DNA from 4 places in the Nocardioides panaciterrulae genome. Region 1 is predicted to be linked to each of the others. Evidence: riboswitches for the same ligand, from Rfam matches in the RefSeq annotation. Region 1 holds a riboswitch; each other region holds the start of a gene.

Region 1 (4,890 bases):
CGCTGCTGCTGGCCGCCGGAGAGCTGGGCCGGGCGGTGGCCGAGGCGGTCGCCGAGCCGGAGCGTGGTCACCACCGTGTCGAACCAGTCGCGGTCGAGGGTGCGGCCGGCGAGGTCCGCGGGCAGGCAGATGTTCTCCTCCGCGGTGAGCGTGGGCAGCAGGTTGAAGGCCTGGAAGACGAACCCGAGCCGGTCGCGGCGCAGGATCGTGCGCTGCTTGTCCGACAGGCTCGCCAGGTCGGTGTCGCCGACGAACGCCTGGCCCGAGGTCAGCGTGTCGAGGCCGGCCACGCAGTGCATCAGCGTGGACTTGCCGGACCCGGAGGGCCCCATGATCGCGGTGAAGGCGCCGGCCGGGAAGTCCACGGTGACGTCGTCGAGGGCGTGCACGACGGCGTCCGGGCCGCCGTCGGCCCCGGCGCCGACGCTGCCGTAGGACTTGCGGGCGTGGCTCACCCGAGCGGCGGGTCGCGCGGACCGCTCGGCGGCGGGTGCGGCCAGGGCGATGTCGGTCATGTGTCTTCCTTCGGGGCGGAGTCGGGTCGGTCGGGGTGCTGTCGGGAGCGGTGCTGGAGCGGGCCCGAGACGGCGGCCGGACGGCCGGGGGAGGCGGCGGGAGGGCTGGTAGGGGTGGTGCTGACCCGCGGTCAGCCCGGACGGTGCCGGTCGAGGAAGCCGTCGAGGGTGAGGTCGAGGCCGTAGTCGAACTCCGCGACGTCGTCGAGGCCGGCCAGCAGCGGCCCGACCTCGGCGACGTGCGGATAGCGGTCGGCCAGGGCGGCGAGGTCCGGCTCGGTCGCGGCGGTGATCGGGTGGCGGGGGAAGTAGCGGCTGAGCTCGACCAGCGCGGTGCCGATCGAGTAGGCGGTCAGCGCCCGGTAGGACCGGGCGACCTCCAGCGGCGGGATGCCGGCCTCCCGCAGCGCCCGGTAGCCGCCCTCGAGGTAGGCCAGCGCCGCGGGCGTGCGCGGGGGGTGCAGGGCGATCAGAGGCACGGCGTACGGGTGGCTCAGCAGCACCCGCCGGGAGGCGCGCATCAGCTCGCGCAGGGCCGTCCGGGGCTCGGCGGCCGGGTCGGGCGGCGGGATCTCGGCGTACACGAGCTGCACCACCTCGTCGAGCAGCGCCTCGTGGCCCTCGACGTAGGTGTAGAGGGTCATCGCCGAGACCCGCAGCTCCGCCGCGACCCGGCGCATCGTGACGCCCTCGACCCCCTCGGCGTCGAGCAGGGCGAGGCCGGCGCGCGCGACGGCGTCCGTGGTCAGCCCGGTGCGCTTCGGCACTGCCCATCCCTCCCGTCGTCGGCCTGTGTGGTCGCGGAGTCGGGAATTTACGGCGTACGAAAACGTTTCCGCCAGCGACTTCCGGACCGGTGCAGACCAGTCCTCATCGTTCCTTCATCCCGGTCGGCGCACTGTGGCGGTTCAACGCAGACGAGAGGTGGCGGCATGTCCTGGGACGGCATCCAGCGTCAGGGGTTCCTGGCGGTCAACGACCTGAGCGCCGACACCCCGGCGCTGCACGGCGTGCTGCGGGGCTACGCGATGTACGGCGTGGTCCTGTTCGCGGTGCTGCTGCTGGCGGGCTGGTGGTTCGCCCGGGGCCGCGGCCCGGTCACGATGGCGTCCGCGCTCTGGGCGCCGCTGGGCATGCTGCTGGCGATCGCGGTCAACCAGCCGCTCGGCCGGCTGGTGCACGAGGCCCGGCCGTACGCCGTGCTCCCGCACGTCCTCGTCCTGGTGCCCCGCAGCCACGACTTCTCCTTCCCCAGCGACCACTCGGTGATGGCCGGCGCGGTGGCCGCCGGGGTGTGGCTGGTGAGCCGGCGGCTCGGGCTGGTGGCCCTCGCCGCCGCCCTGCTGATGGCCTTCGCCCGGGTCTACGTCGGCGCGCACTTCCCTCTCGACGTGGTCGCCGGCCTGCTCGTCGGCGCCGTCGTGGTGCTGGTCGGGCACCGGCTGCTGCTGCCGGTCCTGCGCGCACTGGTGGTGCGCCTGGAGCGGACCCCGCTGCGACCGCTGCTGGCGGCCCGGCCGACTCCCTGACCCCGGGGCGCCGCCCGCCGCCCCGCTGCCCAGGGCGCCCTGCGCCGTCAGGCGCCGAGGAAGCCGCGCACCCGCGGCACCACCTGGTCGGCGAACTCCTCGAAGAAGCCGTGCCGGCCACCGGCCACCAGCTGCAGCTCGGCGCCGGGCACGCGGGCGGCGAGCAGCTCGGCGTTGCGCACCGGCGCCATCAGGTCCGCGTCGCCGTGGGTCACCAGGACCGGTACGCCGACCTCCGGGAGCCGGTCCCAGGCGTCGTGCCGGGCGCTGGCGCGCAGGTGGCCCCGGCGGGCGGCGGCCGACATCGTCGGGTCGCCGAGCAGCGTCGAGCCGTCGTGCGTGGCCAGCCACGCCGGGGTGTACATGAGCTCCAGGAGCGCCCGGCGCACCGCGTCCGGGTCGCGCCGGCTCAGCGAGAGCCGCACCTCCACGCTGCGCTCGACCGCCTCCGGGCCGCCGGGGGAGGTGCAGGCGAGCACCAGCCGCCGGACCCGGGCCGGGTGCTCGACGACCAGCCGCTGCGCCACCCGGCCGCCCATCGAAGTGCCGTAGACCAGGACGTCGTCGTAGCCGAGGTCGTCCAGCACCGCGACCGCGTCCGCGGCGAACGACGAGGTCGTCCACGACGCCGCGTCCGTCTCGTCCGCCCGGGTGTCCCCGGTGCCGCGGTAGTCGAAGGTGACGGTGCGGAACGCGTCGGCGAAGGCCGCGCGCAGCCCGTCCCACCAGCGGTGGGAGTTCGCCTGGCCGGGCAGCAGGAGCAGTGGCGGCGCGGTGTCCGGGCCGAGGAGCTGCCAGGCGAGCTCCGCCCCGTCGTACGTCGTGGTCCGTCCGGTCTGCACGGAGCGACTGTGCCAGACGCAGGGGCCGGACGGTGTGCGGGCCGGACGCTCTGCGGGCCGAGGCGCGAGCCGGCGGTCACCGTCCCCTCCGCCTTACCCCATTCTCGGGACCTTTGTCCCGCGGGCTTGCCCCATCTGGGGGAAGCGGCCTTGGCTGGCGGTGCGGATCTTTCTAGGTTGCAGTGTCCCGTCAACCGGGATGCCCTCCCGGTCACGCCGAGTCCTGTCCGGCCGGGAGGTCCCCTGAACACCGGGACAGGAGCGGGGAACCCACCTTCGAGTCGCGCACCGCGCGGCCCTCGGGGTGAAGCCGTCCGATCTCCGGACCGGACGGCCGGGCACACCTCAGCCCGAACCCGACAGCTAACCCCGAAGGCGTGTGGAGGGTTTCCCGATGCGCTTTCGCATGCTCATGTCCATGATCGTCGCCGCCTTCGCGGCCCTGACCACCGTCGCCGTCGTCGAGACGCCGGCGCACGCGTCCAGCACCGCCACCTGGAACCGCATCGCCCAGTGCGAGTCCAGCGGCAACTGGCACATCAACACCGGCAACGGCTACTACGGCGGCCTGCAGATCAGCCGCAGCACCTGGGCCGGGTACGGCGGGAGGCGGTACGCCGCGCTGCCGAGCCAGGCCACCAAGGCCGAGCAGATCCGGGTCGCCGAGCGGATCCGGCGCGGGCAGGGCTGGGGCGCCTGGCCGGTCTGCTCCCGCCGGGCCGGCGTCCGCTGACCTGACGGCCGGCCGGACGGGTGCCGGCCGGGCGCTCCTCGACCGCCCCGCCGACCCGCGCCGCCGAGCCGCGCCGCCGAGCCGCGTCGGGGCGCGGGGACCCGTGGCACCGGGCCCCCGCGCCCCGACGCTCGTCGGACCATCCGGCCCGCCGGGCGGCCCGGCGGGCGGCTCGGCTCGGGACCTGGTCGGCCCGACCCGGACGGCGCTGCCGGTCAGGCCGCCACGGTCTCCCGGACCCGGTCGATCATCGCCTGCTCGCGCTCGCTGACCCGCACCGCGTGGAAGCCGAGGAAGCCGCCCTCGCGCGCCGCCTCGGCGGCCGCCCGAGCGGCGCCGACCAGCCACTCGCCGAACGCCGCGGACTCCTCGGGCGAGGCCTTGGCCGCGACGATGTCGTGCACCTCCCGCAGCTCGGCGAGCACCAGGTCACCGGTCGGCTGGTCCCCGGTCGGCCGGTAGCCCTTCAGCGGGTTCTGCTTGTGCTGCACCATCTCCTGCACGTCGAGCGCGACCTCGGAGAGCAATTGCTCGCGGCTCGGCGGGCTGGTGGCGCTGTGCATCGTCGCCATCGTCTCCTTGGCGGCCTCGATCGGGCCGCCGGGGTCGGCCAGCGTGATCGCCAGCCCGGCCACCATCGGGGCGCGGACGATGCGCGCCCACTCCTCGGGGTCGAAGTCGCTCTTCGTGGTCACGGCGCAGCCCTCCGTCGGGTCGGTGCGGACCGCTCCACGGTGCCCGACGTACGCCGGCCGCGCCTCACCCCGGGCGGGTGAGGCGTGCGCGGCGCGAGAGGCCGGTCCGCCCGGTCGGCACGGGCGGGGCGGCCCGGCGGTGGGTGAGCCACCGATTCCGCCGCGCGGCCCCGCTCACCCGGCGGCCAGCAGCAGCACCACGTCGGTGAGCGCGATGCCGATCGCGGCGAGGAACGGGCCGCGCCCGCCCCGGGTCAGCGCCAGCACGGCGAGCGCCGCGACCACGGCCAGCGCGACGAGCGACGAGGGCCGGCCGAGGCCGGCCCCGAGCGCGACCACGATCGTGCCGGCGACGAGCACCCCGGTGGCGACGGCGGGCAACCGCCGCGCGCCGATCCGGTGCGGCAGCCCGCGAACTCCGGTGGCTGCGTCGTCGTCGAGGTCGGGGAGCACGTTGAGCAGGTGCGCGCCCACGCCCAGCAGCGCCCCGGCCAGCGGCATCCACCACGGCGGCAGCGCCGGCGGGGCGTCGGCGAGCGAGACGAAGACGACCAGGGCGCCGAAGGCGACGGCGTA
Region 2 (4,890 bases), 710 kb from region 1:
CCGGCCCATCTCGGCCAGCACGCACGGCGACCGGGAGGGCTCCCGCGACAGCCGCTCGGAGCACTGCCGCACGGGGAAGGTGTCGTGCAGGGCCGCGAGGCACTTCTCCGCGGACTTCTTGGAGGAGAACGGGCCGAGGTAGTCGGCCTGGTCGTCCAGCACGCGCCGGACCAGCGACAGCCGGGGCCACGGCTCGCGGGTCAGCTTGAGGAAGTGCACCTTCTCCGGGTAGCGCGAGCGGCGGTTGTACTTCGGCTTGTGCTCGGCGATGAGGCGCAGCTCGCGGACCTCGGCCTCGAGCGCGGTCGCGCACTCCAGGCCGTCGACCGCCGAGGCCAGGCCGACCATCTCGCCCATCCGCGAGCGGGTCTCCGAGGCGGTGAAGTAGGACCGGACCCGGGTGCGCAGGTCACGGGAGGTGCCGACGTAGAGCACCCGCGACCGGTCGTCGCGGAAGAGGTAGACGCCCGGCGCGTGGGGGAGCCCCTCGGCCAGGTGACGCTTGCGACGCTGCGCGGTGGTGACCCGGGAGGAGAAGGTCTGCAGCTCCTCGAGGGTGTGCACGCCGAGCGCGCCGAGCCGCTCCATCAGCCCGTGCAGGACGTCCACGGTCGCCCTGGCGTCGGAGAGCGCCCGGTGGTTGGGCGTGGTCGAGGCGTTGAAGACCCGGGCGAGCGAGGAGAGCTTGCAGTTGGGCGCGTCGTCGCGGGTGATCACGCGGCGCGCCAGCCGGGCGGTGTCGAGCACCTCGAAGCGCGGCCAGGGGCGTCCCTGCTGCTCGGCGAAGTGCTTGAGGAAGCCCACGTCGAACGGCGCGTTGTGCGCGACCAGCACGCAGCCGGCCGCGAACTCGAGCAGCGCGGGCAGCGCGGTCTCGATCGAGGGTGCGTCGGCCACCATCGTGTTGCTGATGCCGGTGAGCACGGCGATGAAGGCCGGGATCTCGGTGTGCGGGTTCACCAGGGTCTGGAACTCGCCGAGGACCTCGCCGCCCCGCACCTTGACCGCACCGATCTCGGTGATCATCGACCCGGCCTGGGCCGAGCCGCCGGTCGTCTCGAGGTCCACGACGCAGAACGTCGTCTCCCGCAGCGGGCGCCCCAACTCGTCGAAACTGCGTTGCGCCTCCCACTGCGAGGGCGCACCCTGAACGGCGCTGCTCATGCCCGTGACGCTAGAGCCGAGCGCCGACAACCCGGGTGTGCCGCGCGGACTAGGGTGCAAGTGAGAGCACGAACACCCGTGCCGCACCCGACCCATGGAGCCCTCGTGACCGCCGTGTCCCAGCCCCCGCTCGCCCTCGGCGAGCTGCCCGACGCCGTGCGCGTGCGGGTCGTGGCGCTGACGGCCGAGGTGCTGCCCCAGGTCGTCCGGCTCCCGCCGGCGCTGCGCCGGGTGGCGGGCTTCGCGCCGCAGCGCCGGACCCGGCTCGGCGCCACCGCGATCACCGACGCCCTCGACGGCGACGAGGACCTGCGCGAGCGGATCGGCACCCAGGTCGCGGCCCGGTCGTCCCACGAGGCCGCCGCGCTGGTCGCCGGGGACGCCGAGGGCGACCCGGCCGAGGTGGCGGCGCTCGCGTGGCTGGTCCGTCCGGAGGGGTGGGAGCAGCTGGTCGCGGCCCGCACCGAGGAGATCCGCACGCGCCACGAGGCTGCCTCGAGGGACACCGGGGAGGCGGTCCGGCTGCGGGACCGGCTCGCCGAGGCCGAGCAGGCGCTGCGCGACCTGCGCCAGCGCAGCCGGGCCCAGGTCGAGGAGTACAAGGCCGAGAACGCCTCGCTGCGCCGCAAGCTGGGCGAGTCCCGCGCCGCCGAGCGGGCCACGCGGGAGGCCGCCGCCGGCTACGAGCACGAGGCCGAGCAGGCCCGGACCCGGGCCGCCGCCCAGGCGGCCGTGCAGGACAAGGAGCTGCGGCGGCTGCGCGAGCGGATCGACCAGCTCGAGGCCGAGGTCGTCGCCGGCAGGCGCGCCGCGAGGTCCGAGCGCGACGAGGTGACGCTGCGGGCGCGGCTGTTGCTGGACACGGTCATCGACGCCGCCTCGGGGCTGCGGCGCGAGCTCGCGCTGCCGAGCGTCGACGGCGCGCCGGGCGACCGCCTCGAGGCGGGGCTGGCCCGCGCGGCCGGCGAGCGGGCGGGTGGGTCCGTGTCGGCGCCCTCGGCCAACTCCTCCAGGCTGGAGCGGGTCCTGGCGCTCCCGCGGGCCCGCCTGGTCGTCGACGGCTACAACGTGAGCAAGACCGCCTGGCCGACCGCCCCGCTCGAGGCCCAGCGCGGCCGCCTGGTGGCCGGCCTCGCGCCGCTCGTCGCCCGGCTGGGCGTGGAGACCACGGTGGTGTTCGACGCGGCCGCCGCCACGGCACGCACCGCCGCGCCGGCCCCGCGCGGCGTGAAGGTCGTCTTCAGCCCGGAGGGGGTGATCGCCGACGACGTGATCCGTGACCTCGTCGCCGCGGAGCCGGCGGGCCGGGTGGTCGTGGTCGTCAGCAGCGACCAGCAGGTGGCCTCGGACGTGGCCCGGGCCGGGGCCCGGCCCTTCGCGTCGGGCGCGCTGGTCGAGCTGCTCAGCTGAGCCCCGATCCGGGCCGGTCCGGTGCTCGCGACACGCCGTACGGCGCCCTGTCGGCCCCGGGGTGTCGGTGGTCGCTGCGAGGGTCCCGGACATGACGACGAGAATCGACTGCGACAGCTGCGCCGTGCGCGGGCTGGCCTGCCACGACTGCGTGGTGACCGTGCTGCTCGGGCCCCCGCCCGAGCTGACCTTCGACGACGACGAGCGCCGGGCCCTCGACGTGCTGGCCGGCTCCGGGCTCGTGCCGCCGCTGCGGATGGTCCAGCCCCTGGACGGGACCCACATCGAGTCCGCGTGACAGACGTGGTCTGTGTGACCTGTGGGGTCGGAGGTCTCGGAGTGACGGGAAAAGTCCCCGACATGCAGGGGGCGGTTTGTTGCAGGGGTGTCCGGACCACTAATCTGTGGCGCTCAGGTGCCCGTGAACGTGGATCAGACCGGATCCGCGCGGGCGCCGCGCTTAGTCCCGGACCTGCTCGGAGGCCCGGGAGCCGGGGAACCAACCCACCTGGGGTGAATCACCCGCAAGGCGATGGCACGGGGGCCGTCGAGGAGCGGGTGTAGGGCGAGTCGTGCCCGAACCCGTCAGCTCACCCGGTAGGCGTACGACACGCAAGGGAGACCGCCCGCTCACATGAACGGTCGGAAGCGAATCACCGCACGCCCCGTGGGCGCCGCGCTGTCCGGACTGGCCCTCGCCGCGGTCGTGGGGATCATCCCCGCCACCTCTGCCCAGGCGCAGCCCAACAAGCCCAGCATCGACAACGTCCAGGCCCGGGTCGACACCCTCTACCACCAGGCCGAGCAGGCCTCGGAGCGGTACAACGACGCCAAGCTCCAGCTGCAGGACATCCGCAAGGACCTGGCCTCGCTGAAGTCCGACCAGAAGCGCCAGGACGATCGGCTCTCGGCCGTCCAGCAGCAGGTCCAGGACTCCGTCGTACGCCAGTACGAGGGCCAGAGCATCGGCGCGGTCGGCCAGGTCGTCGTCTCCAAGGACCCGAGCCAGTTCCTGGCCCAGCTCTCGACCATGTCGGCGTTCAACGACCTGCAGGGCCAGCTCTTCGAGGACTACTCGACGCAGGTGAGGGCCCTGCAGATCCGCAGCTCCGCGACGCAGAAGCGGGCCGCGCAGCTCGCCGACGTCGAGCACCAGCTCGCCCAGGAGAAGTCGACCGTCGACGAGAAGCTCGCCGAGGCGCGTTCGCTGCTCGGCAAGCTCAAGGCCCAGCAGCGCGAGCGGATGGTCTCCCGCAGCAGCACCGTGCGCACCCCGGTCGCCACGACCTCCGTCCCCGCCTCCGGACGGGCGGGTGCCGCGGTCAGCTTCGCGATGGCGCAGGTCGGTGAGGCCTACGTCTACGGCGCCGCCGGGCCGAGCGCCTGGGACTGCTCGGGCCTGACCATGGTGGCGTGGGCGCAGGCCGGCGTCTCGCTGCCGCACTCCTCCAGCGCCCAGTACAGCTCGGGCCCGCATGTCTCGGAGAGCGAGCTGCAGCCGGGCGACCTGGTCTTCTACTACCAGCCGATCAGCCACGTCGGCATGTACATCGGCAACGGCATGATCGTGAACGCCGAGAACCCCAGCGTCGGTGTGAAGGTGACCAGCCTGCACTCCATGCCGTACGTCGGTGCGGTCCGTCCTGGCTGATCCCGCTCGCGCGAAGGCCGGTCGCCCACGCTGGTGGGTGGCCGGCCTTTCGCTGTCCGTGCTGGTCGTGGTCGGCCTGGTGGCCTGGGCCGTGCTCGACCGGCAGCCCTACGTGGCGCAACCGAGCCGGCACGAGGCGGCCCGGGCGCAGCCGGCGGCCGCCGCGGACGCCCTCCACCGGCTGGAGCGAGCAGTGGACCGCGGGCACCCCGCGGCGGCGCGCGCGCTCGCCCCGACGGGCGACCAGGCCGCCGCCCGGCTGCTGGGCGGCGTCGTCGCCAACGCCCGCCGGCTGCACGTCGAGGACTTCACGCTGCGCTACGTCGACGAGGAGGGCGGCGTCGCCCCGGGCGGCGGCTGGTCGGCCTCGGTGGCGGCCACCTGGCGGTTCGCCGGATTCGATCGCACGCCCGCGCACGCGGAGACCACCGTGCGGTTCGTGGCGCACGGACCGGAGGTGACGATCGCCGGCGTCGGTGGCGGCGACCACCGCACGCCGCTGTGGCTCAGCGGCCCCGTCCAGGTGCGCCGCAGCCCGGCCACCCTCGTGCTCGTGGCCGGTCCCGCCGGCGAGGCCGACGCCTACGCCCGCCGGGCCCGCACCGCGCTCACGGTCGTGCGCCGCGTGCTGCCCCGGTGGCGGTCCGGGCTCGTGGTCGAGGTGC
Region 3 (4,890 bases), 280 kb from region 1:
CAACAACGCCGGCATCACCCGCGACAACCTGCTGTTCAAGATGACCGAGGAGGACTGGGACCTGGTCATGAACGTGCACCTGCGGGGCGCCTTCCTGATGACCCGGGCGGCGCAGAAGGTCTTCGTGGCGCAGAAGTACGGCAAGATCCTCAACCTCTCCAGCGTCTCCGCGCTCGGCAACCGCGGTCAGGCCAACTACTCGGCCGCCAAGATGGGGATCCAGGGCTTCACCCGCACCCTGGGCCTCGAGCTCGGCCCGTTCGGCATCAACGCCAACGCGATCGCCCCCGGCTTCATCGCCACCGAGATGACCGACGCCACCGCCGCCCGGCTGAAGATGGACGTCGAGGAGTTCCGCCGCCTCAACGCCGAGGCGAACCCGGTCAAGCGGGTCGGCGCACCTGAGGACATCGCCGCCGCCGCGGCGTTCCTGTGCAGCGACGAGGCCTCCTACATCACCGGCCAGACGCTCTACGTGGACGGCGGCGCCAAGCTCGGCTGATATGTAGGCCCTGGCTGTCAAGGGCATGGTGAGGCGCCGTTCGGCACTGGTTGTGTCGGCGGCGCCTCGTCTTGGTCCGGTCAGGTCACCTGTCGCAGCGTGTTCGTGTACGACGCGCGGTCAATGCTGATATGCGCGGGTTGGTTACCGCAGGACGATGTTCGGCAGGAGCGTTCCGCGGGTCTGAGGTCGAGCGTCACGAGCGTGGCTCGTGGCTCACAGCCGAATCGCGGGTGGTCTCCTCGCGCTGCTTCGTCAGGTTCGTCGACCGGCCAAGGTCATGGGGGGTCGGGCCTAGTCCAAGGTGGCCAAAGACCAACACCAGCCAGCGAGCTCGCGAGCGATGGCGGTGTTGGCGACGGTGTGCTTCTTGTGGCGGCGGGCGTAGCCGGTCCACCGGTCGTGGAGGCGTTGGTTGCCGGTGTGGGCGCGGATCCGGGCGGCTTCGGGGGCCTGCTCCCAGCGCGAGCGTAGGACGGCGCCGACGACATAGCGGGGCTTGTGGTGCCAGGCTGCTTCGATCAGGAGTCGCCGGGCGTGGCTGTTGCCGGTCTTGGTGATCGCACCAAGTCGGCGTGAGCCGCCCGAGGACTGCTCGGAGGGCACGAGCCCGAGATAGGTGCCGATGCTCGAGCCGGTGAACCGGTGCCAGTCGCCGAGCTCGACAGCGAGCGCGAACCCGGTCAGGGTCGAGATCCCGCGCAGGCAGCACAGACGTCTGGTCACCGCGGCGAACTCACTGTCAGCGGCCATCGCGGCGATCGCCTTGTCGAGCCGGTCGCGGCGAGTCAGGGCGAACTCGACGGCTTCGAGCTCGGCTTCGTAGGCGGCCTGAGTGCCGGCCAGGTCGAACCGGATCCGGTGCAGCCAGGCGTGGTGTTTGCCGGTCCAGGCCGCGCCGCCGTAGTAGACGTGACCGTGTCGCAGGAGCAGCTTCGAGACCCGGTGCCGGGCCCGCATCAGGTCGCCACGGACATCCTCGCGGGCCCGGACCAGATCGCGGGCGGCCTCCTCGGTCACGGTCGGGATCCGGATCGGGGTCAGGTCATCGTTGCGCAGCAACCGCGCCAGCAGCACCGCGTCGCGGGCATCGGTCTTGACCCGCTCACCGGCGGGTCGGTTCAGCTTCGAGGGCGCCGCGACCTGGCAGCGGATCCCAACTGCGTCTAGGGCACGGACCAATCCGAAACCAGTTGGACCGGCCTCGTAGGCCACCGCCACCGGACCCGGCAGTCCCCGCAGCCAGTCAATGACGACCTCGTTGGACGGGACCAGCCGCTCCTTGAAGAACTCTCCGGTCGTGGTGTCGATCGCCGCAGCAGAGATTGATCGGGCGTGCACATCCAGTCCCACACTCGTACGCTCAGTGAACACCGGGGCCTCCTATGCCTGTGGATAGGTCGAGCAGGCCGCTCCTGCCCGACAACCCACGTACATGCATGTGAGAGGCCCCGGCCTGCAACCCCCTCACCCCGAGGCGGTCACGTCATAGCGTCTGACCACCCGGTCGGCCCCCGTCCGACCCCCATGTGGGGGACGGAAGTCCCCCTGATCGGGACTTTCGTCCCCCAGACGGGGGAGCGGCGCTTTTCCCGCGGCTCCGCTTCTGCCTAGTTTGCCTCGTCGCCATTCGCGACCGAGGCCGGGTACGCCGAGTCCTGCCCGCCCGGCCCTCGACCCCCTGATCGCACCAGGGCAGGAGTGGGGGACCCACAGTTCGATGCCGCACCCAGGTGCGGCTCGGGGTGAAGCCGGCGCCGACTTTCTCGGGCAGGCCCGGCGGAGGACCTTTCCACCTCCAACCCGACAGCTCACCTCACAGGCGTGGGAAAGGCCCGACCATGTCCGTACGCCTGCGCGCCCTCCTCGCGCTGCCCGCCATCCTCGCCAGCGTGCTCACCGCCGCGGTCACCACCGACGCAGCCACCGCCCCCGCGGCCAACGCAGCGAGCCACCACCACGGCCACCACCACCGCCACCATGGCCACCACCACGCGCATCACGCGCATCACCACAGCCAGCACGCGTCGCACCACGCCGCCGGCCAGCCCACCAAGATCCTGCACGCCCGCAACATCGCGCTGCAGCACGTGGGTGCGCCGTACAAGTGGGGCGCCGCCGGCCCGCACGCCTTCGACTGCTCCGGGCTGGTCTACTACAGCTACCGCCACGCCGGCCTCTCCGTGCCGCGGACCGCGGCCGAGCAGTCCGGCGTCGCGCGGCACATCCCGCGCAGCCAGATGAAGAGCGGGGACTTCTTGTTCTTCAGCAACGGAAGTGGCGTCTACCACGTCGCGATCTTCCTGCACTGGGCGAACGGGCACGCCGTGATGCTGCAAGCGCCGCGCCCCGGCGAGCGCGTGCAGCGGGCCGTCCCCTGGACCAACAGCTGGTTCGCGGGCACCCTGCGGGGCCGCTGAGCCGGGAGCGGCTGCTACCTTCCAGCCGGTCTGCCGTCCGCCGCGGGCGCGCCTCCTCCGGGGGGCGCGCCCGCGCGGCAGACTGGAAGTCGACTGGATCACTCACACGAAACGGAGCTCGCCCCGTGCGCCGTGCCCCCCTGCCCCTCGCCGTCCTGGTCAGCGCGAGCCTGCTGCTCGCCGGCTGTGGAGGCGGTGACGACGGGAGCCCGTCCTCCGAGAGCTCCTCGCCCGCCGCGCAGAAGGTCGCCGGCGGCGCCACGCTGGACGCCACCTGGCCGCTGACCGGGTTGCCGGTCTCCGGCGACCAGAGCGCCTCGCAGGACCACCCGGTGCTGGTGGCGAAGATGGACAACACCGCGTCCAGCGCCCCGCAGATCGGCCTCGGCAAGGCCGACATGGTCGTCGAGGAGCTCGTCGAGGGCGGCCTGACCCGGCTGGCGGCGTTCTACTACTCGCAGATCCCCGGCACCGTGGGGCCGGTCCGTTCGATGCGCGCCAGCGACGTCGGCATCGTCTCTCCGGTGGACGCCGACGTCGTCACCAGTGGCGCCGCGCCGCGGACGATCGCGCTGATCAAGAACGCGGGCATCCGCTTCTTCGGCGAGGGCACCAAGGGGTTCGCGCGTGACAACAGCCGGCCAGCGCCGTACAACCTCTTCGCGAACCTGAGCGAGGTCGCCTCCACGATCAAGCAGGGCGACAAGCGGCCCGCCGACTACCTGCCCTGGGGCGACGAGAAGGACCTGCCCAAGGGCGTCGCCGCCAAGACCATGGCCGCGCAGTTCTCCGGCGGGCACACCACCGACTGGGTCTACCGCGGAGGCGGCTACATCAACGAGAACACCTACGCCGCGGACGGCGACGAGTTCCCGGCCGACACCGTGCTGGTGCTGCGGGTCCAGGAGGGCGACGCGGGCTACCTCGACCCGGCCGGCAACCACGTCCCCGAGACCAAGCTCGTCGGCAAGGGCGCCGCGATGCTCTTCCACGGCGGCCGGATGGTTCGCGGCACCTGGTCGAAGGACAAGCTGGACAGCCCGCTGCAGCTCTCGACCAAGGGCGGCAAGCTCACCGTCCCGGCCGGGCACACCTGGATCGAGCTGGTCCCCGCGCAGGGCGGGAACGTCACCTTCAAGAAGTGACCCCGTTGCCGTGACCCCGTCGTAGGGACCCCGTGGTCAGGGGCTGGTGGGCAGCGCGGCGCCGTGGTCCACCAGCTCGCGGAACCCGGCGAGGATCACCCCGATCGCGGTCTCGACCCGCGCGGCCGCGGCCACGGGGTCGTCGGCGCTGGAGACCGACTCGCCCGCCGAGGACATCGCCCCGAAGAAGATCCGGGCGAAGGTCTGCACCATCGCGTCGTCGAGGTCCCAGGTGCTCGCGCTCAGGACTCCCTCGACGATGTCGAGGACGTTGGCGAAGGTCGAGCGCTCCTCCTGCTCGCGGTAGCGCTCGTAGCCGAGCACCGAGGGCCCCTCCTGGATCACGATCCGGCGGTAGCGCGGCTCCTGCACGACGCCGAGGAAGGCCCGCAGCCCGGCGCGCGCCTTCTCCCACGGGTCCCGGTGGCCGCGCAGCGACTCCTGGATGGTGCGGGACGCGTCGGCCTCGGTGCGCTCGAAGACGGCCTCGAACAGCGCCTGCTTGCCGCTGAAGTGGTGGTAGAGCGCGCCCTTGGTCACCCGGGCGCCCGCGACGACCGCGTCCAGCGAGGTCGCGGCGTAGCCGTTGGTGGTGAACAGCTCCTCGGCCACGTCGACCAGCGCGCGCTTGGTGGAGGCGGAGTACTCCTGCCGCCGGCTCGCCCCGGGCACGTGCGGGACCTTGGGCACCAGCCGGGAGACCGAGGACTTCGTCATCCGCGCAGTCTAGATACCGCCCGGGCGCCGGGGTGAGTGACGTCACCGCCGACCAGGTTGAATACCGGGAGTATGTCTCCGTACCGTGGGTATGTACATACCGTCG
Region 4 (4,890 bases), 840 kb from region 1:
CAGCCCGCGGACGCCGAACCGGGCGGCGTGCCGGTGCCAGGGGGCCAGCTGCGGGTCGTGCAGGTAGTCGTCGTGGAACGAGGTCACGCCTTCGCGCAGCGCCAGGGCCGTGGGCCCCTGGCCGGTCGGCTGGTCGGGGTCGGTGGTGACCTGCAGGCCCTCGACGTACTCGTCGATCGCGCCGGCGCGGGCCAGGGTGCGCACGGTCCAGCCCTTGCCCCGGCAGGCGATCCAGGCGCCGAGGAAGCCGCTCTCCTCGACCGCGGTGCGGCACACCTCCGGGAACAGGTCCGCCACGTCGGGGGCCCGGATGATCGCCTCGTTGACCCGCGCCAGGGCGAGGTAGGCGCGGTTGGCGGCCCGGACCCGCTGCTCACCGCGGACCCGCTCGGTGACGTCGGTGGCCGAGACCAGCCACCACGGGCCGGTGGTGGTCGCCAGGAGGGTCAGCCGGACCTCCACGTGCACGACCTCCGCGCCGCGCCGGAGCGTGGCCGCGGCGGTCCCGGCCGGGCTGCCGGGCCGGCCGGCCGTGGTGGCCGCCTCCAGCCCGGCGGTCCCGAGCGGGACGCCGGCCTCGTCGGCCAGCAGCGTGTCCAGGGGGAGGCCGACCAGCTCATCCGCGCGGCGACCCAGCAGCCGGAGGGCGCTGGCATTGGCGTAGTCGACGAGGCCGGCCTCGTCGACGCCGAGGACCGCGTCGGGTGCCCCGTCGAGCAGCGCGCGCATCGCCTCGGGCGGCACCTGGCGTGGCAGCGCGGCGGACATCGGTCGCTCCCGTGGTTCCTGGGTCCCCGGACGCTGCTCACAGTACGACGGGCGCGGGGGCGAGGGGCGACAACGCCACCAGCCGGCGCAGCGCCTCGGTCGCGCCGGGGGCGGCGAGCACCACCTCGCCGGCCGCGGCGCGGGCGACCAGGTCGGGCAGCCGGTCGCCGAGGCTGCCCTTGGCGAGGAAGCCGACCGCGCCGGCGCGCAGCATGGCGAGGATCGCCGTGGTGCCGTGCTGGGCCGAGACGGCGACCACCAGCGGACGGTGACCGTCCCCGGTGGTGAGCGCCCGGACGGCCGTGGGGCCGCCGCCGGGCATCCGGACGTCGACCAGGGCCAGGTCCGGCGCCGTCTCGGCGACCAGGGCGAGCAGCTGCGCGCCGGTGCCGGCCGCGCCGACGACGTCGAACCGGGGATCGGCCGCGAGCACGTCGACCAGGGCGTCGGTGAAGACGGGGTCGTCGTCGGCGACGACGACGCGGATCGCGCGCATGGGGCCTGCCCCCCTTCTCCGTCCCCGCCATCATCACCGGGACCGGACGGGACGGGAGCGGCCGCGCGCACCAGTCCGTCTAGTACCTTCGCACTAGCAGCGGTCGAGCAGGCGGCCGCCGGTGAGGGGGAGCACGCGTGACGGGGCACGACGATCCGGCGGCGTCGCTGGTGGCGCGGACCTGGACCTTCACGCCCGAGAGCCACCCCACGCGGGAGTCGCTGGACGAGATGCTCGACGCGCTGCTGCCCTCGATCGAGTGCCTGCCGGGGTTCCGCGGGTGCACGGTCCTGGTGGACCGCGAGGACGGCTCGATCCACGCGACGGTGTTCTGGGCGGACGACGCGGCCATGCGGGCCGCCCTGGACCGCGAGTCCAACGCCGCCCGCGGCGCCCTGGTGCTCACCGGCAGCAGTGAGTCGCGCACGGCCGTGCACGACGTGCTGGTCAACCGTCCGGCGCCGGCCGTCGTAGACCGCGAGCTCGGCGCGGACCGCTGGTGAGCGACCCCGTGACCCACCCGACGAGCGACCCCGTGAGCGGCCCCGTGAACGGTGCCGTGGGTGACGCGGTCGACGGCGGTGGGCCCGCCGCCGCGCCGATCCGGGTGCTGGTCGTCGACGACCACGACGTGCTGGCCAGCAGCCTGGCCGCGGTGCTGGACCAGGAGCCCGACCTGCTCAGCGTGGGCGTCGCGGCCACGCTGGAGCGGGCGCGGGCACTGATCCGCACCGCCGCTCCCGACGTGGTGCTGCTCGACCACCGGCTGCCGGACGGGGACGGGGTCGCCGCGATCGGGGAGCTGCTCGCGCTGCGCAGCGGGCTGCGGGTCGTGGTGCTCACCGCCAGCTCGGCCGACCACGTGCTGGTGGCCGCGATCGAGGCCGGCGCGGCCGGCTTCCTGTCCAAGACCCGCAGCCTGGCCGAGGTGACCGCCGCGGTGCGTGCCGCGGCCTCCGGAGAGGCGGTGATCTCCCCGGAGCTGCTGGCCCGGCTGCTGCCCCGGCTGCAGCGCGACGGCCGGCCGCCCCACGAGGCGCTCACCGGCCGCGAACGCGAGGTGCTGGGGCTGGTGGCCGGCGGGCTGACCAACGCCGCGATCGCCGAGCAGCTGGTGGTCAGCGTGCACACGGTGCGCAACCACGTCGCGAACCTCTCGGCCAAGCTCGGCGCGCACTCCAAGCTCGAGGCGCTCTCGATCGCCGTGCGCGAGGGGCTGCTGCCGGACCGCTGACCCGGCCTCGGGGCGAGGCCCGGCGGAGGCGAGCGTGTCGACCGTCACGGCCCCCGGGGCGCCCGCGCATTTGGCGATCCCGGCGATCCCCTGCCTATCGTCTGCGGGTTTGCAAGTGAACAGCCGGCCCCGGGTACGCCGAGTCCTGCCCGCCCGTGGCGCCGGTCCGTGCGGTGACCCTGTGGTCGCCGTCGACACACGGGCAGGAGTGGGGGAACCAGCGTTCCACGCGGTCCCCGACCGCTCGGGGTGAAGCCACCGACCCGTGGCCGGGCACCTTCCTCGCCCGAACCCGACAGCTCACCTCACAGGCGTGGGAAGGGAGAACCGCATGTCCAACTCCATGCCGACGCTGCTGCGCGCCTCCGCACGCTGGGGAGCCCGGGCCCTGACCAGCGGCGCCCTCGCCATGGGTGTCCTCGCCACGGCTCCGATGACCACCGACGCGCACGCTGCCACCAGTCACCACCACCGCACGATCGCGCACCGGGTCGGCCACGCCACCCGCGTCGCGGTCCGCCAGAAGGGTGACCCCTACAAGTACGGCGCCGCCGGCCCGAGCCGCTTCGACTGCTCCGGGCTGACCTACTTCAGCTTCCGCAAGGCGGGCTTCAAGCACATCCCGCGGACCTCCTCGGCGCAGGCCAGGTGGGCCCACCACATCAAGAAGAGCAAGGCCCGTCGCGGCGACCTGGTCTTCTTCAGGAACAGCCACGGCGTCTACCACGTCGGTGTCTTCGCGGGACGCCGTCACGGCGCGAAGTACGTGCTGCACGCGCCGTACTCGGGGGCCCGGGTGCGCCGCGAGAGGATCTGGACCAGCCACTGGTTCGCGGGCGCCGTGCCGCGCTGAGCGGGAGCGACGCCCGGCGTCGGCCGCAGTCCGTCAACCCAGGCTGCGGCCGACGCCCTGGGCGGCCACCTGCAGCGCGGCGACCAGCCGGGGCCGGTCCTTCTTCAGGCTGGGCACCACGATCCCGAGCGCGGCGACCACCTCCTCGTCCTGCCGGATCGGCACCGCGACCGAGCAGGCGCCCAGGCTCATCTCCTCCACCGTGGTGGCATAGCCCTCGCGCAGCACCCGGGCCAGCTGGCGGCGCAGGAGCCCGGGCTGGGTCACGGTGTACGGCGTGACCCGGGTCAGCCGGGCCAGCGCCTGCTCCTGCACCGGCGCCGGGGCGTGGGCGAGCAGCACCTTGCCGACGCCGGTCGCGTGCAGCGGCAGCCGCGAGCCGATCCGGCTCACCACCGGCACCGAGGCGTGGCCGGACAGCCGGTCCAGGTAGAGCACCTCGACCCGGTCCCGCACGGCCAGGTGCACGGTGGCCAGGGTGGTGCCGTAGAGGTCGTGGAGGAACGGCGAGGCCACCTGGCGCAGGCCGGTCTGCACCGGCGCCAGCAGCCCGAGGTCCCACAGCCGCCGGCCCACGACGTACTCCCCGGAGCCGGTCCGCGCCAGCGCCCCCCAGGCGACCAGCTCGGCGACCAGCCGATGCGCGGTCGCGACCGGCAGCCCGGCCCGACCGGCCAGCTGGCTGAGCGTGAGCCGGCGATGCCGCTCGTCGAAGGCGCCGAGCAGCGCCAGCGCCCGCGAGGTCACGCTGGCGCCGGGACTGCCACTGTTGCCGGCCACCCGCCCAGTCTTCCACTGGACGGAACTTGGGGCTCGGTTGCCGGGCCTTGCGACCCGTACGGTCTGCGACGTGACCGACAACCGTGCCTCCTCCGACGCGGCCGCCACGACCCAGGCCGAGGTCACCGAGGAGATCCAGCAGATCGCCAAGGCCTACGAGGGCGGGCGCGACGGCGGGCCGACGGACGGCGTCGAGACCCAGCCGCGGCTCGACTACCCGCCGTACCGCTCCAGCGTGCTGCGCCACCCGACCAAGGACCTCCACCACGCCGACCCCGAGGGCATCGAGCTGTGGTCGCCGGTCTTCGGCCAGGCCGACGTCGACCCGCTCGAGGCCGACCTGACGATCCAGCGCCGCGGCGAGCCGGTCGGCGAGCGGATGGTCGTGACCGGCCGGGTGCTGGACGGCGAGGGCCGGCCGGTGCGCCACCAGCTCGTCGAGATCTGGCAGGCCAACGCGGGCGGGCGCTACATCCACAAGCGCGACCAGCACCCCGCCGCGATCGACCCGAACTTCACCGGCGTCGGGCGCTGCCTGACCGACGGCGACGGCGGCTACCGGTTCACGACGATCAAGCCCGGCCCCTACCCGTGGAAGAACCACCGCAACGCCTGGCGGCCGGCGCACATCCACTTCTCGCTGTTCGGCCGGGAGTTCACCCAGCGGATGGTGACCCAGATGTACTTCCCGGGCGACCCGCTGTTCGCGCTCGACCCGATCTTCCAGGCCGTCGTCGACCCCGCGGCCCGGGCCCGGCT

Evidence for each region. A riboswitch is a leader RNA that binds a small molecule or an ion and turns the genes downstream of it on or off. The one in region 1 is predicted to bind cyclic di-AMP.
Region 2: it holds a riboswitch for cyclic di-AMP, as region 1 does, so the genes downstream of both, BJZ21_RS12005 (C40 family peptidase) here and BJZ21_RS15405 (transglycosylase family protein) in region 1, are expected to answer to the same signal.
Region 3: it holds a riboswitch for cyclic di-AMP, as region 1 does, so the genes downstream of both, BJZ21_RS20635 (C40 family peptidase) here and BJZ21_RS15405 (transglycosylase family protein) in region 1, are expected to answer to the same signal.
Region 4: it holds a riboswitch for cyclic di-AMP, as region 1 does, so the genes downstream of both, BJZ21_RS19435 (C40 family peptidase) here and BJZ21_RS15405 (transglycosylase family protein) in region 1, are expected to answer to the same signal.

What each region holds. Positions count from the first base shown of each region.
Region 1 is NZ_JACCBG010000001.1:3,238,813-3,243,702, reverse strand. It holds gene BJZ21_RS15425 (ABC transporter ATP-binding protein) at 1-515, opposite strand, end outside; gene BJZ21_RS15420 (TetR/AcrR family transcriptional regulator C-terminal domain-containing protein) at 647-1,282, opposite strand; gene BJZ21_RS15415 (phosphatase PAP2 family protein) at 1,448-2,044, shown strand; gene BJZ21_RS15410 (alpha/beta fold hydrolase) at 2,092-2,886, opposite strand; cyclic di-AMP (ydaO/yuaA leader) riboswitch at 3,125-3,278, shown strand; gene BJZ21_RS15405 (transglycosylase family protein) at 3,281-3,619, shown strand; gene BJZ21_RS15400 (hypothetical protein) at 3,835-4,314, opposite strand; gene BJZ21_RS15395 (UbiA family prenyltransferase) at 4,489-4,890, opposite strand, start outside.
Region 2 is NZ_JACCBG010000001.1:2,532,213-2,537,102, reverse strand. It holds gene BJZ21_RS12020 (DEDD exonuclease domain-containing protein) at 1-1,164, opposite strand, end outside; gene BJZ21_RS21770 (NYN domain-containing protein) at 1,270-2,574, shown strand; gene BJZ21_RS12010 (hypothetical protein) at 2,666-2,872, shown strand; cyclic di-AMP (ydaO/yuaA leader) riboswitch at 3,032-3,180, shown strand; gene BJZ21_RS12005 (C40 family peptidase) at 3,242-4,225, shown strand; gene BJZ21_RS12000 (hypothetical protein) at 4,263-4,890, shown strand, end outside.
Region 3 is NZ_JACCBG010000001.1:2,955,641-2,960,530, reverse strand. It holds gene BJZ21_RS14105 (SDR family NAD(P)-dependent oxidoreductase) at 1-502, shown strand, start outside; gene BJZ21_RS14100 (IS110 family RNA-guided transposase) at 797-1,855, opposite strand; cyclic di-AMP (ydaO/yuaA leader) riboswitch at 2,183-2,325, shown strand; gene BJZ21_RS20635 (C40 family peptidase) at 2,344-2,922, shown strand; gene BJZ21_RS14090 (DUF3048 domain-containing protein) at 3,048-4,067, shown strand; gene BJZ21_RS14085 (TetR/AcrR family transcriptional regulator) at 4,104-4,784, opposite strand.
Region 4 is NZ_JACCBG010000001.1:4,076,433-4,081,322, reverse strand. It holds gene BJZ21_RS19455 (sensor histidine kinase) at 1-768, opposite strand, end outside; gene BJZ21_RS19450 (response regulator) at 806-1,264, opposite strand; gene BJZ21_RS19445 (hypothetical protein) at 1,402-1,767, shown strand; gene BJZ21_RS19440 (response regulator) at 1,800-2,498, shown strand; cyclic di-AMP (ydaO/yuaA leader) riboswitch at 2,675-2,828, shown strand; gene BJZ21_RS19435 (C40 family peptidase) at 2,830-3,351, shown strand; gene BJZ21_RS19430 (IclR family transcriptional regulator domain-containing protein) at 3,385-4,131, opposite strand; gene pcaH (protocatechuate 3,4-dioxygenase subunit beta) at 4,202-4,890, shown strand, end outside.